Regions from separate parts of the Asaia bogorensis NBRC 16594 genome, predicted to be linked through region 2. Evidence: riboswitches for the same ligand, from Rfam matches in the RefSeq annotation. Region 2 holds a riboswitch; the other holds the start of a gene.
The links. Region 2 has a riboswitch for S-adenosylmethionine ahead of metZ (O-succinylhomoserine sulfhydrylase). Riboswitches for the same ligand answer to the same signal wherever they lie in the genome.
Positions count from the first base shown of each region.

Region 1 (7,875 bases), 1.2 Mb from region 2:
CGGGGGAGACCTGACCGGCATTGGCGAAAGAGGTTTCGAGCCCGACGCCCGGCTGGCGGTCGATGACCTCGACCTCATGACCCTGCTCGGCAAGATACCAGGCTGTGGTGACGCCGATGACACCGGCGCCCATGACGATGATCTTCATTGTGAACTCTCGATATATTCACGATGGAAGCGCTTCCCGAGTCCGGTCAGCAACTCATATCCGATCGTATCCAGTGCCGCGGCCAGTTCGTCCAGCGGACGATGGGGGCCAATCAGCTCGAAACCGGTGCCGGGGGGCAGGAGTTTGTCTCCCAGCGCGGTCAGATCCAGCGCCATGCAGTCCATCGAAATCCGCCCCACGATGGGCAACAGGATATCAGGGCTGTCAGGCAGAACGGCGCTGGCAAGGCCACCGCCGCGTCTGTGGAAACCATCGGCATAGCCGACGGAAAGGGTTGCGATGCGCGTGGGCTTTGTCGCGATGAAACGCGCGCTGTAGCCTACTGCCACATCCGGGGCGATCCAGCGATCCTGCACCATGCCGGCCAGCAGGGTGACAACCGGATGCATGGGATTGGCGCGATCCGGGGTCGGGTTGCCGCCATAGAGGGCATAACCGGGCCGGACCAGATCATGATGGAAGGCTTCCCCCAGAAAGATACCGCTCGACGCTGCAAGACTGGCAGGCAGGGCCGGGAGCTTGCGGCGCAGGGCCTCGAATTGCAGGCGCTGTCCCTCATTGCGCGGCGAATGGTGTTCATCCGCGCAGGCCAGATGGCTCATGATGTAATCAATGGCCAGATCGGCAAGGGTGTTTTCGGCAATAAGCGTATCGATATCGGCTTCGGACAGACCGAAGCGCGACATGCCGCTGTCGAGCTGAAGCAGACAGGGGGAGCGCACGCCCGTATCGCGGCATAGCGCGGCCCAGCGGCGGACATGGTCGAGGCTGTTCAGAACCGGGGTGAGGCCTTTGTCCTGCAAAAGCGCCTCGCTGCCGGGAGCCGGGCCATTGAGGATACAGATGGCAGCATCGGCCGCCAGAACGGGGCGTAGCTCCAGCCCCTCCTGAACGGTGGCAACAAAGAACCGGCGGCATCCGGCGCGATAGAGGGCTGGGGCGACACGCGTCACACCCAGCCCGTAGGCATCCGCCTTCACCGCGGCCCCGACGGCGACATCGGGTCCCACACGGGATTTCAGCAGTTGGTAATTCTGCTTGATGGCGTCGAGGTCGATACGAAGCCATCCACCGGCACGTCTGACTGCGTCGGTTTGCGCCTCGTCTGGCTGGGTTGTCATCAGGGTTCGCGTCTTTCGATCATTTCGGGATCATACTAAACCGGGGCCCTGTCACGGCTCAAGACCCTGACGGCACACCCTTACTTGTGGAATATTCAAAGTGAAGGGCCTGATCGGGGTGGACGATAGGGTGAATGGCATGGGCTGCCATGGCTCCCTCGCTGAACCCCTGCAGGATCAGCTTCAGCTTGCCGGGATAGGTGGCGATGTCACCAATGGCAAAAACGCCGGGCAGGCTGGTTTCCATGCTGGAGGGCGTGACGGGAATCGTGCTGCGCACGGTATCGATATTCCAGGTGGCAATCGGGCCGAGATCGGTCGAGAGACCATAGAAAGGCAGCAGCGTATCGGCTTCGATACGACGGGTCTGGCCCTCGAGATCGATCACATCGACCGCGGTAAGGGCGCCATTCTCGCCCTGCAATGCGTGAAGCTGATAGGGCACGACTTTTTCGATACGCCCTTCAGCCACACGGGCTTCGATCTGGGAGAGGGTTTCGGGCGCACCACGGAAGCGGTCGCGGCGATGAAGCAGGTAGATCTTTTCCGCAATGTCGGAAAGCGACAGCGCCCAGTCGAGGGCGGAATCGCCACCGCCTGCCACCACAATGCGCTTGCCTGCAAAATCGGCGCGCTTGCGCACGTAATACTGAACAGCGCCACTCGCCTCATAGGCATCGAGACCATCGAGCGGCGGGCGATTCGGGCCGAACGCACCCGCTCCTGCCGCGATGATCACGGCGCGCGCCGTCACCACATTGTTCCTGTCTGTCTCGAGCGTGAAGGCGCCGCGCTGGCCCGACAGCTTTTCCACGCGCTGGCCCAGAAGGCGGGGTACATCGAAGGGGGCGATCTGGGCATCGAGCGCGGCAATCAGGGCACCGCCTTCAATCGAGGGGTGCGCCGGAATGTCATAGATCGGCTTTTCAGGATACAGCGCCGCGCATTGGCCACCAATCTCGCTCAACGCGTCAATCAGCACGCAGGAAAGTTTGAGCATGCTGCACTCGAACGCGGCAAAAAGCGCGGTCGGCCCTGCACCGATAATGGCCACATCGATGTCGAGAGGGGTCTGGCCCATGTCAGCTGTCATCCATATCTGTCCGGCCTGCTGGCCCGGTCATGCTTCGCAACGAGGCTGAAAGAAACCACATTCTTTCCTGCGATGCACCCCCCTCACATGGCTTCTGTGCCTGTTGGGTCGTGTCACTCTGTTTTCAGGCGGTTGTCGGCTGATAGACGTCCGGAGAGGCTTACCCTTGCCGTGGCGCTGGGGCTTTGATACGAGAGACCCAGCATCAAGAGCCGGTATCGTTTCACCGGCGCCAACCTGCTCCCGGGCAAGGTGGTATCTCCGGGCAACCGGAGAGATGTGGCCGCTCCGGCAATCTCGGGACACGCCACACCCTCCTTGCCGCAAGCCCATACTGCTTTTTCAGAAGCGCAAGGATTTCCAGCCTGTGGCCCAGCAATTTGCCAGTGACAATTATGCCGGTATCTGCCCCGAAGTATGGGACATCATGCATCAGGCCAATAAAGGCTCCGTTCCGGCCTATGGCGATGATGAATGGACCAGCCGCGCCGCTGACAGCTTTCGTGCGCTGTTCGAGACGCGCTGCGAGGTGTTCTTTGCCTTCAACGGCACGGCAGCCAATTCACTCGCGCTGGCGGCGCTCTGCCAGTCCTATAACAGTGTGATCTGCTCGTCTTTCGCCCATGTCGAAACCGATGAGTGTGGAGCCCCCGAGTTCTTCTCCAATGGCTCCAAGCTGCTGGTGGCGCGGACCGATCATGCCAAGCTTTTCCCCGAGGATATCCGGGCGCTGGCAACCTGTCGCAGCGATATCCATTACCCCAAGCCCAAGGTGGTGACGATCACCCAGCCAACCGAGACGGGCGAGGTCTATTCCCTGGCCGAGATAAGCGCCATTTCAGAAACCTGTCGCGAGCTCGGGCTGCGTCTGCATATGGATGGCGCACGCTTTGCCAATGCCTGTGCGGCACTGGGCTGCACCCCTGCCGAAATGACATGGCAGGCGGGTGTGGATGTATTGTGTTTCGGGGGCACCAAGAACGGCATGGGGGTAGGCGAGGCGATTCTGTTTTTCGACTCAGCCCTTGCCGAAGGCTTTGACTATCGCTGCAAGCAGGCCGGGCAATTGGCCTCGAAAATGCGCTTCATTTCCGCGCCCTGGATCGGTCTGCTTGAAAGCGGGGCCTGGCTGCGCAACGGCGCACATGGCAATAGCTGCGCCCGTGCCCTGGCCTCGCGTATCGAGGCGCTTCCGGGCTTGTCGCTCATGTTTCCCGTGCAGGCCAATGCAGTGTTCCTCAAGGCGCCGGAGGCCGTGCTGGAGGGGCTGCGCGAGCGGGGCTGGCGTTTTTACACCTTCATCGGTGGGGGGGCGCGTTTCATGTTTGCATGGGATGCCGATCCGGCCCGCGTGACGCAGCTGGCCGATGATATTGAGGCCCTTGCCGCGTGAGCCCAGCGACACTTGCTTCCATCCATGCGTTATCAGCCTCCACCCTGTCGGATCTCGATATGGCAGGAACGGCGGTCTTTGCGATCTCCGGTGCGCTCGTGGCAGCCAAGGCACGGCAGAACATCGTGACCTTTGCCTTTTTTGCGGCCATGACAGGGGTTGGTGGCGGGACGTTGCGTGACCTGCTGATTGGCGCTCCGGTGTTCTGGATGCATGCGACAGCGCCTCTGGCTGTGTGTCTGGGCATCGCCTTGCTGGTCTGGTTCACGCCGCATCGCTACTGGCACGAACGGGCGATCGACTGGTTCGATGGGCTGGGGCTGGCATCCTATGCCGTTTACGGCGCAGCCAAGGCCATTGCCTACGGTATCCCCTGGCTACCTGCCGCCATCATGGGCGTGGTGACAGCCTGTATGGGCGGCATCATACGCGATGTTCTGGCCGGCCTCCCCTCGATCGTGATCCGTCCGGAATTATACGTCACCGCCGCCGCGCTGGCTGCCGGACTTTATGTTGGCCTGACCGGGATGGGTGTGCAGCCTATCCTGGCTGGCGCGGTCGCGGTCGTTCTGGGCTTTGCCCTGCGTGGTCATGCGATCCTGCACAAGGTTGATCTGCCTGCTTACCGACGATAGGGGGCTGTAAGGCCTTTTCCTCGAGTTCGGCGCGAAAGAGGCCCTGTCAAGGAAAGGCCTGCGCCTTGAGGAGAGATTTTTCTGGAGCTGACCGTAGTACTCCACAATGCTTGACGATGACACGTGAAACGAGACCGTTTGGTTATTCACGGTGCTTCGGTCCTCGCCACGACAAACAACACTGATCTCCGTGAGCGGGTAAGCCGGCCGTCGCGGCCTGATATGCTTTCCCCTACCCATCACACCTATGCGGTTCTAGACTGATCTCCATGAATGTCCTGTCTCTGCCCAATCAGCCCGCCACCGAAGCCTTTGCTGTCCGTCTGGCAGAGTTGTCGAGACCGGGGGATGTGATTGCGCTGCGTGGAGAGATGGGTATGGGCAAGAGTGTCTTTGCCCGGGCGTTCCTGCGTGCGCTGGCGAGTGATCCTTCGCTCGAAGTACCGAGCCCGACATTCTCTCTGGTGCAGATCTATGAGTTGCCCAAGGCCACCGTGGCGCATTTCGACCTCTGGCGGCTGGACGGACCTGACGCCCTGTTCGAACTGGGATGGGACGAGGTTCAGCAAGGAATCATGCTGGTGGAGTGGCCCGAGCGCGCGGGTGAGGAGCTTCCTTCGCATGCCCTGCATCTGACGCTGCTGCCGGGGACGGGGGAAACGGAGAGGATGGCGCAGGTCACGGGATGGGATGACCGGCTGTGACAATGGTGACGTCTCGTGCGTGACTATGAGCGTCGTATCGACGTCTCACAGGCCATGATTCTCGTCGCTACCGTCAGGTTTTGGATATGAGTCCTGAGCCTAGAGCTACGCTCTGCACGTGGTGATAGTGCTCAGCTGAATGGAAAGCTAACCCCCTTGCATCTAAAGGCAATCTTTTGCACTGTGCATTAATCCGTGATAATGACTCACCTAAACCGAAACACTCGAGGAATAACGTGGTTCAATTATTGTCTCTCGTTGTCCCTTTTTACAACGAGTCGAGTATGGTATCAGTATTCTTTGATATGATCACTCCCGTGCTCGACTCTGTCGAACGTACAGCATGGGAGATTATTTGTATTGATGACGGAAGTCAGGATGAGACACTGCCTAAGCTTATAGCTGCAGCATCCCGCGATAGCCGTATTAAGGTGATCGAATTTTCACGCAATTTTGGGAAAGAGGCAGCTTTGACAGCCGGAATCGATCTGGCAAAGGGCGATGCCGTAATCCCGATTGATGCAGATTTACAAGATCCACCTGAGTTGATTATCCGGATGGTGAAAGCTTGGAGGGAAGGTTCTGAAGTCGTCCTCGCTCGACGCGTAGATCGTTCCAGCGACGGTTTTTTAAAGAGAAAGACAGCAGCCTGGTTCTACCAAGCACATAATAAACTTTCGAAGACGAAACTACCAGAAAATGTTGGCGATTTCCGGTTGATGGACCGAATAGTCGTTAATGCACTGAAACAGTTGCCGGAACGACAAAGATTCATGAAGGGGCTCTTCTCCTGGATTGGCTTCAAGACGATTACTATCGACTATGCTCGCGCAGAACGTGCAGCGGGTAAGACTAAGTTTTCCGGCTTTTCGCTCTGGAACTTTGCGCTCGAAGGTTTTACGAGTTTTTCTACTGTACCTTTGCGACTATGGACCTATCTTGGAGCTGTGGGGGCGGTTCTGTGTTTAATTTATGCGGTATATATTATATCAACGACGGTACTATTTGGTAGTCCAGTACCCGGGTATGCATCCATATTTGTGTCTATCACATTCTTCGGTTCTATCCAGCTCATTAGTATTGGACTTCTCGGTGAGTATATCGGAAGAATTTATATAGAGGTAAAGCAGAGGCCAATATATGTATTGAAGTCAATACACGAGTTTGATAGTAATATGTAGGTACATCAATATGAAAAATATATTTTCTGTTCTGTTAATATCCATATTATGGATATACATGTACTTAGAATGGATAGTTGGTCGAGTTATTATACCCTATGACTCTCTAGATGAGTTCTATCCCTTTACTTATTTTATATCTCAATCATATCGTAATGGACAGGCGCCCTGGTGGAATCCCTATAACTTCGTAGGTTTCCCGATCATATCGGATCCACAAGCGCTGATCTTCTCGCCATTGGTTATGTTGCCAATGGCTATGATATCGAATCCAACCCCACATTATTTTGATATAGTAATATTATTTCATGTATTAATATGCGCTCTTGGTGTGTATTTTTTGTTGCGCTTCGAGCGTTTTTCCGTCGGCTCATCTCTATTTGGAGCAGTAATAGCTTTGGGGGGGGGATGCCTCCCTGCCCGGCTTGAGCACTCAGCTCTCATAGTTTCCACGGCAACTTTGCCGTGGTTTGCGCTAGCCTTCTGTGCGGTTGTAAGGCGTCCTACGTTGCTTCGAAGTTTGGGATTGGGTGTTGCCACCGGCTGGATGGGGCTACACTTGGTACAGACCACGTTCTTGGCAGTTTACATCGCCACCTTTTTTTGTGTCACGTTAGCTATACGCCGTATCCTATTCAAGGGAGAGCTAAGCAAGCTTTTTATGTCTCTCGGGTTTGCCGCATTGATTGCTGTCATGATATGCGGAGTTCAGATCGCAAGCTTGTTCACGTTTCTCGAGGATACTACTAGAACAAAGCTTCCCGTGATGGCGAGTGCAGCCAGTTCGGCTCCATTGCGACTAATACTTACATTCATTGACCCAAACGCAATGAATACGTTTTCCGAAACTTACAATGGGGTATTGAATAGAGCGGAATCGGTATCTTACTATGGTATTATAGGAACATTATTTGTTATCGTTGGTGTTTTTTCCGCTATTCACAAATTCATTTTTGTTAAAATATCGAGATACTCTTCAAACGGCAGAAACGGCATATGCATATTTAGTTTGATTGTATGTGTATTTGCGGTGGTTTATAGCTTGGGCCTCAATACACCTTTATATGAAATTCTGTATGGAAATTTACCCGGATTTTCTCTCTTCCGTAGACCTGTCGATGCAATGTTCATCGTAACCATAAGTGTCGCAATACTGGGGGCGAATGGTTCAGAATACGTATTGGGCAAATTCAAGCCCCTTTACTCCAACGCTGGATATCGAGTTCTTACGATATGCTTATTGATAATTTTTAGCGTATGGGATCTTGGAAGGTATACGCTCACTCCGAACTTTACAAATGGCGCTCCTAGTGATGCTAAATACTTATCTGGCGATTTAGACCATTCAGCTAATTGGCTTCGTAACAATCTTAAGCAGCTGGGACAGCCAGACTGGCGAGTTGCTTTCGATCAAGCTGGACCATACACGCCAAATATGCCTGCGGTGTCTCATTTCTATTCGATTAATGGATACAATCCGTTAGTGAATGCTCGTTACAACGAAGTGTTTGGTACCACGCTCGACCCGTACGCGCCGCAGCCTTTTTCGAAATGGAACTCTGACTTCGATTCGCCATTG
Region 1 is NZ_AP014690.1:209,401-217,275, forward strand. It holds gene Asbog_RS00970 (D-amino acid dehydrogenase) at 1-148, opposite strand, end outside; gene alr (alanine racemase) at 145-1,290, opposite strand; gene Asbog_RS00980 (NAD(P)/FAD-dependent oxidoreductase) at 1,349-2,371, opposite strand; SAM-I-IV-variant riboswitch at 2,581-2,692, shown strand; gene Asbog_RS00985 (threonine aldolase family protein) at 2,751-3,776, shown strand; gene Asbog_RS00990 (trimeric intracellular cation channel family protein) at 3,773-4,411, shown strand; gene tsaE (tRNA (adenosine(37)-N6)-threonylcarbamoyltransferase complex ATPase subunit type 1 TsaE) at 4,681-5,115, shown strand; gene Asbog_RS01000 (glycosyltransferase family 2 protein) at 5,352-6,296, shown strand; gene Asbog_RS14325 (YfhO family protein) at 6,307-7,875, shown strand, end outside.
Region 1: another riboswitch for S-adenosylmethionine. It lies ahead of Asbog_RS00985 (threonine aldolase family protein); the one in region 2 lies ahead of metZ (O-succinylhomoserine sulfhydrylase).

Region 2 (7,875 bases):
TGGAAGAAACGATCCACTCCTGAGCGGTATCACTGGCCTGAAATTCCTTGGCAATAAAGCCAAGGGCGCCGGAGATGACGCCGATATCGAGACCGAACATCAATCCTGCGACTGCCGCGAGAATTGCAGCAAGCATCATTTTTCCAACCAACGGAAGCTTCGTTTCTACTGGGTTGGACGAGGTAACGTTACTCATATGAGAAGACCTTAGTCGAGAAAGCCGGGGGGCCGGGCCTGCAGAGGAATCGCTGTTGTCACACAAGAAATCCCAAAGTCCGTGTGATCTTTAAGGGTTTGTCACGTTAATTCAAACCAAAATCGTTGTGATCCATATAATGGGTCACCGGCTGGGTCTGGAGCCCGGCCCAAGCGGGGCCGGTCAGGGATGCGTCGTAAGTGGGCGCGGGCTCAAATAGCGACTTAGTTCACATCCAAAAAAAGGAAGTAACCGGGATTGATGGGAATATAACCCATTGTAAGAGATTACCCCTTTCCGGAATCTTGTCGCTATATCGTAAATAAAAAGATAACATAAATACAAGATAAGTAGAGATAAATACAAATTATTCTTATCTGATATAACTCTACCTTAGAGTCATTCCATAACTAGTCGAGACTTGTCAATGAAACGAGTCCATACATTGCTCAAGCAATAAAGCTTTCGCATGTAAATGGATTCTTCTCATGTCTATTCGCATTCACGCTGCAAAAACTTTTTCGGCACTTGCCTTTTCAGGCGCTGTCTTTGGTCTGGTCTCGCTGGCTTCTGCCTCCACGGGGCATGAGCTGCGCGATGGGGTAACTTCCACCTCGAGCCTTGCCTATGCTGGCCCGCGCCCGCCTGCCGGCCAGAAGTGGGATCCGTGTGAGATGCAGGGTGCGTGCGTTGCCGAGAGCAGCGACAGCCTCGCTTATGCTGGCCCGCGCCCGCCTGCCGGCCAGAAGTGGGATCCGTGTGAGATGCAGGGTGCGTGCGTTGCCGAGAGCAGCGACAGCCTTGCCTATGCCGGCCCGCGCCCGCCTGCCGGCCAGAAGTGGGATCCGTGTGAGATGCAGGGTGCGTGCGTTGCCGACAGCAGCGACAGCCTTGCCTATGCCGGCCCGCGCCCGCCTGCCGGCCAGAAGTGGGATCCGTGTGAGATGCAGGGTGCGTGCGTTGCCGACAGCAGCGATAGCCTTGCCTATGCTGGCCCGCGCCCGCCTGCCGGCCAGAAGTGGGATCCGTGTGAGATGCAGGGTGCGTGCGTTGCCGACAGCAGCGATAGCCTTGCCTATGCTGGTCCGCGTCCGCCTGCCGGTCAGAAGTGGGATCCGTGTGAGATGCAAGGCGCGTGTGTGGTCCGCAAGGTCTGAGGTTGCGAGTTTTTAACGACGAAACGCAGCTGTTATATTAGTGTGCTTTCAGAGGGGCACATCCCTGCGTTGAGGAAAAAGACCTGAAACTCGTTTCGAGCATCGATCAAGGTGGGGGAGGCTCAGTGCCGATGGTGCTGGCCTCCTTTTATCATGCCCTGAGCGCGGCTCTGCGTTGGGCTGTGATCGTGTTCCTGCTGCTCTGCAGTTTCGCGAAGATGGCCCTTGCGCGCGACGCCGACCTGCCCATGCAGAGTTTCACGCAGCGTGACGGGGTGGATAGTTCCTATATCTTTGGCCTGGCTCAAGACCACGAGGGCTATCTGTACCTTCTGACCCAGAGATCGCTCTATTTTTTCTCCGGGCAGCGCTTTTATCAGGTCAAGGTTCAGGAAACACCCAATCAGCCTAATTTTGCCGATAGTGTTCGTTTCCTCCCCGATGGCCGGGTTGTGGTTCTCCAGCGCGGAGGGCTCAGGATATCCCAACGCGCGACAAGTAGTCGGGTATCGCCCTTATTGCTGCGTTTCAGGCGCTTGAAGGCCCCCGGCCTGGGACGTATCGAGAATGTCTTTCTCGATGCCGGACGACTGACCGTTGTCGATCCTCATGGTGTGCATCTGTGCGAAACGCCGGAGGACAACATCCTCTCCTGTCAGGCGCCGATGGCTGGCAGCGCGCGAGCGCTTGTCTACCAGATTGGCGATCGTGTTTTCTATCGCGAACCCGGCGGAAACCAGATGCGCGACCTGACGGGGCTTCGGGTCTTCAGGCTTCCCTGGGATGCCGAGATATCCGGTTCACCGAGCAGCCATGCCGATCGCAGCTTTTACGCGTTCGAGCGCTACGCGTTGCTCGTGCCAAATGTCGATGGCACCTTCGCCAGACTGCCGACAGATTGGGTGCTTGATCAGGGAAATCTCGGTGAGCGCCCGAGTTTTGTCGTGGAGACGCCGGATGCGACGGTGTTCTTTGACGGCAATCGCCTGCGATCGTTCAATGGGCAATACTGGACCCTGCCTAATCATGACCTCGGCAGGGAGCAGGATATTCATTTTGCGTATGCTGACCGCAACAGGCAGCTCTGGACTGTTCAGGACTCTGTCGAACTGGTCAAGCTCGTCGGTTGGGGGAGTTGGGAAAACCTTGAACCACAGAGCATACGGTCTGTCTGGTCTGTATTGTCCGGGCCCGAGAGAACACTGCTTCTGACAGATCAGGGACTGTACCAGCTCGACCGGAATGAGCTCGGCGAACGCCTGAGGGAGGGAAATTTCTTCTTTGGGCTGTCTGATGGCGGGTCGGGATACTGGATGCCCGTGGACGATCGCGATCTGCTGCATTGTCTTTTCCAGTCGGGACACTTCGCGTGTGACCGGAAAATGCCAGTGCAGCGAATTCTTGGGCTGGCCCTGTCTTCCAGGGATCATACGCTCTGGATCGCATCCGATGACGGGATGCTGGCTATGCCCGGGGACGGTACGGCCCAGCCAAGCCTTGTTGAAGACGAGAATGGTCAGCCGCTCAGCAAGCCAGCGAGCGCCATAGCGCTCCGTGACGATGGCACCCCTTGGGCAATCATAGGTAATGCCCTTTACAGAAGGGGGGCGAACGGCCGATGGCAGCCGGTACTCACACATTGGGCCAACGGGCATGATTTTTCCCCGTTGACCATGGTTTTTTCGTCCCATGACGATCTCTGGGTCGGGGGCGTGCGTGCGCGCACTGGGCTCGTACATATCCATCTGGATGGCAACCGCATCGGTAGTACCCGTCAGATCGGGGTGGAGTGCACCGGCTCACAGATCATCTTCAGCCTGCTTTGGGACCACCACAGACGACTATGGGTTGGCACCGAAAACGGGCTTGCGGCTTACGATGGGCGGCAATGGATCAGGGTGACGCGGGATGATGGGTTGATTTCCGCAAATATCAATCAGCAGGGTCTGACTGAAGATCCTGACGGGTCCATCTGGATCACCACGACGAGAGGCGTCTCACACCTCCTGCATCCGGAGCATCTTTTCGAACCAACGGACCTCAAGCCTGTCTTTATCGAGGCACGTCTTGGTGAGGGCGTATTGCCGGAACACGCCATCCCTTTCACCCGCGACCCGTTGATCGTGACGCTCGGGACGCTCAATACTGCGCTCGCCTCGACGACCTATTTTCGTTATCGCCTCGAGGGGGTCGATCAGGACTGGGTCACCACAACCACGGGTGACATACGTTACAATTTCGTTCCACCCGGTCATTCAAGGCTGATCGTTCAGGCAATCAATGACAGCCGAAATATCATCTCCCGTCCCATCGTTCTTGAAATCAGGATGGAGCGGCCCTGGTGGATGGCTTGGCCACTCATTGCCCTTTACGTCGTCTCTGTCGTGGTTCTGCCCTACACGCTCAATCGGGTTCGCTTTCGCTATCTTCTCAAGAGACAAAAGCGCCTCGAAGCGCTCGTCGATGAACGAACCGGGGAGATGCGTGCGGCGCAGGCAGCCCTTGAACAGCAGGCTCGCCAGGACGGGCTGACACGACTGATGAATCGCCGCACGGCCGAAGCCAGTGTGCTGCGACTGCTCGAACGCAAGGGACGGCCCGATTATGAAGGATCTCATCGCTCGGTAACGCTTGCCCTTTTCGACGTGGATTATTTTAAATCGATCAACGACACCTTCGGCCATATGATCGGCGATGAAATCCTGGCGGAAATCGGCGCACGTCTGTTGCGAGACAAGCTGCCAGAGGAAATCATTGGTCGCTATGGCGGTGAGGAATTCCTGATCGTCATACAGGGGGATTTTGCCTCCACGCATCGTCGCGTAGAGCTGTTACTGGCCGCCTTGAGTGACCATCCTTTCGAGACAAAGGTTGGTGCTCTGACAATCGGGTGCAGTGCCGGCCTTGCGCGCAGTGTGCCGGAGATCGAGTCACCTCGAGAGGTATGGATGGAAGCCCTCGAAAGGGCTGATCAGGCGCTTTATCGTGCGAAGCTGGAAGGCCGCGGGCGTCTTGTCGTCAGTGAACAAGACCAAGACGATGAGGGCTATCCAGGCTGAAAGCCGGGATGGTGACCTCGAAGCGCTCACCGGTGGCCGGCACGATCATGTGGTACATTCCGCGCATGAAGCCACACGCTGTGGGTAGGGCCACGCCGGATGTATATTCGAAGACTTCCTGTGCGATGAGAATGGGCTGCTCGCCAATCACGCCATCGCCATGAATATGGTCGGTCTTGCCGCGCCCGTCTGTGATTTCCCAGAATCTGGTCAGGAGCTGGATCGTCTCGTTACCGCCATTCTCGATCCGGATATGGTAGGCCCAGGCAAAATGGTGGTCTTCCGGCTGGGATTGGTCCTCAAGCCAGAAAGTGCGCACAGAGACCGTCACCCCCTGGGTTGTGGCCTCGTAGCGAGGCGCAGCTTCCATGGCTTCGGCAAGGCTCGCTTCAGGGTCGGCCACGAGGCGGGGAGGGGCAGGCTTTTGCGACATGCCCGCCTTGTAGGCCGATGAAGCGCCGGAAAGCAATCAGCCTTTGAGCGCAGCAAGCCCTCGCTGAAGATCTGCAATCAGGTCGCTGGCGTCTTCCAGCCCCACCGAGAGACGGATGGCGCCATCCGTAATCCCGAGTTTGGCACGCTCGGCTGCATCGACCTTGGAATGAGTCGTCGTAGCGGGGTGGGTGGCGAGAGACCGGGCATCGCCTAGATTGTTGGAGATCGCAATCAGCCTGAACGCATTGAGGAAGCGGAACGCTGCCTCACGGCCGCCTTCAACTTCAAAAGCGACCAGTGAGCCACCATTGAGCATTTGCTTTTCAACCAGGACGCGCTGTGGATGAGAGGCAAGGCCCGGATAGGCAACACGGGCAATACCCGGCTGGTTCTCAAGGAATTTTGCCACTTCGCTGGCATTGTGAGCCATGGCGTTAACCCGCAGCGGGAGTGTTTCGAGCCCCTTGAGCAGCACCCACGCATTGAACGGGGAGAGGGCGTTGCCTGTATTGCGGGTAAAGGGCTGGAGAACTTCCTCAATCCACTGCTTGCGGCCCAGAACAGCGCCACCAAGAACGCGGCCCTGCCCATCGATATGCTTCGTGCAGGAATACAGAACCACGTCAGCCCCGAGGGCCAGAGGCTTCTGCCCGACCGGTGAGGCAAACACGTTATCGACCATCAGCAACGCGCCTGCCTTGTGGGCGAGGTCGGCAATGCGTTCGATGTCCAGCACGTCGAGCATCGGGTTCGAGGGGCTTTCGATCAGCACGGCACCGGTTGGCTGTGAAAGCGCTGCCTCCCACCCGGCCCAGTCATCACCATCGACGAGAAAAGTCTCGATGCCGTAGCGCGGCAGCAGATTGGTCACGATCCAGTAGCACGAGCCGAACAGGGCGCGGGACGCAACCACACGGTCGCCCTGTTTCAGATGGGACAGCAGGGCGGATGAGACCGCCCCCATGCCACTGGCTGTCACGATGCAGGCCTCGGCTCCTTCCAGCAGGGCAAGGCGTGACTGAAGGGCATCGGTCGTGGGATTACCGAAGCGGGAATACTGGTAATGGGTGACGTCGCCGGTGAATGTGGCGGCTGCCTGCTCGGCGCTGTCATAGACAAACCCCGAGGTGAGGAAGATGGCTTCGCTGGTTTCGCCATGTTCGGTACGGCTGACATCCTCATGCAACAGACGTGTCGAGGGGCCGAAATTATTTTGAGTCATGGGACGGAAACGCTCCAAAATGCACCGTAATCCTTGGGGTGCGATTCTGGCCGTGGAAAACCTGGAGCCAAACTGGTTCCGGGCCTCTTTAGCGCTGTTGTTTAGCCTCGCCGCAATCCGGCCGTTCAAATCGCGAGGGTTCTGCCGCGTGCGGCACCACGGTTGCGACTATGCGCAAAGGCTGTGTCGGTCGTCAACTGGCAGTGGGATGATTGCATCGCGCAGGCGACTGGGATAGAAGGGGCACCGTTGCGGGTGTAGTTCAATGGTAGAACGGCAGCTTCCCAAGCTGCATACGAGGGTTCGATTCCCTTCACCCGCTCCAAGTTCCCGAAAAATTCGGTGCTGAGACTACCCGCGAAGAAGCTTTTTCTTCGGGGTCTCCTCACCCTTGTCCTTGCTGTCTTTGTTCGCCTTTTGCGGTGCCGGCGCCGTGACGGGCGCACCGTCCTGATAGGCTGTTCCATTCCAGGTCCAGCGATCGTTCTTGTCGATCAGCAGATCATGCATGCCGTTGTGACGGCTCGACAAGACAGATATGGCCCCGCTTACCGAGTCGAGCACAAGCTTCCAGCCACCCTTGTGACGCAGATAGACCGAAGTGGAACAGCCCGCCGAACCGCAAAGGCGGGCGGATTGCAGTTGCACGAAAAGTGCCATATCGCCCCGGTCTGTCGAGAGCGGGGCCGAGGCAACCAGAACGACAGGCTGATCATCATGTTTGGCGGCATCGGCCAGATCGCCCGCGCTCAGTTGACGGGCCTCCTGATCGAGATTGGTACCAGGCTGCGCCGTGAGAATGACTGGACGCGGCCCATTGCCTGATGGGGCCGACTTCTGATGCGTCCGGGCCAGGGCAGGTGCTGCCATAAGGCCTGTGATGGCAATACCCGCCAATACCACACGAAAACGCATCGGATTGTCTTTCATTTTGCCCGCACGAATCGCAGGGGCCGTTCTTTCACGCCGGTTTATTACGCATGTCTGAGCGTAACGACCAGTACATCGCGATAGGCCGGGCGGGCGGGGTCGATTGGCTCGACGGGGGTGACCCCGTGGTACACACGATGGTCATCGACCAGAGCCGTGTCGAGGGGGGACTCGAGCGTGAACGAACCGACTTCCTGACGATGATCGTCGTGGATCGTCGTAACGCCGGAGGCGACATTTTCGCGACTGACCATCAGAACGAAAACCCAGTCCACACCATCACGATGCATCCCCTCCGGCGTGGGGCGGCCCTGGCTGCCAGCCTGAGCCTCGATACGGAACTGATGCACTTCCGCATGCCAGCTATCGGGTTGGGTCGAGGCCGGCGTCATACGCAATGCCAGAAGATGGGCGGCATTGAGAATGGAAAGCATGACCGGATGCGAGGCGATGGCGTCCTCGATCGGGCCAAACCAGCGCTCGATCCCACCATTGAGCAGATTGTAATCGCGGCTCTGATAGTGGGGCTGATGACGCTTGCGGTCGATACGCCCACCTGCCAAGGCATAGGTGGCGTAACGCCGTTTGCGATAGCGCCCGCCATCCGCCATGTACCGGTCGAGCCCCAGCCGGTTCCAGCTTTCGGCAAAGCGCTCCCAGTCCTCGAAACCGAAAGACTTGAGGAAGGAGCGCATGTCGGGCCCACGCTCGAAGGCAAAGCCACGCGCCTGCAGCGTGGCGACCATATCATCAAGGCGTTGTGCCTCGGCGGGGGGGAGGGGCTGTGACCGTTGCAGGGGCATGAATTGAGACTACCGTTGATCGGGTGTTATTGGTCCAGACGTGGGCGGGTCGGGTTCAGATGAGCCTTGAGGA
Region 2 is NZ_AP014690.1:2,167,536-2,175,410, reverse strand. It holds gene Asbog_RS09730 (sugar porter family MFS transporter) at 1-196, opposite strand, end outside; gene Asbog_RS09725 (hypothetical protein) at 685-1,353, shown strand; gene Asbog_RS09720 (ligand-binding sensor domain-containing diguanylate cyclase) at 1,485-4,412, shown strand; gene apaG (Co2+/Mg2+ efflux protein ApaG) at 4,372-4,845, opposite strand; gene metZ (O-succinylhomoserine sulfhydrylase) at 4,882-6,069, opposite strand; SAM riboswitch at 6,137-6,216, opposite strand; tRNA gene Asbog_RS09705 (tRNA-Gly) at 6,321-6,394, shown strand; gene Asbog_RS09700 (hypothetical protein) at 6,421-6,984, opposite strand; gene Asbog_RS09695 (2OG-Fe dioxygenase family protein) at 7,044-7,802, opposite strand; gene Asbog_RS09690 (NAD(P)/FAD-dependent oxidoreductase) at 7,829-7,875, opposite strand, start outside.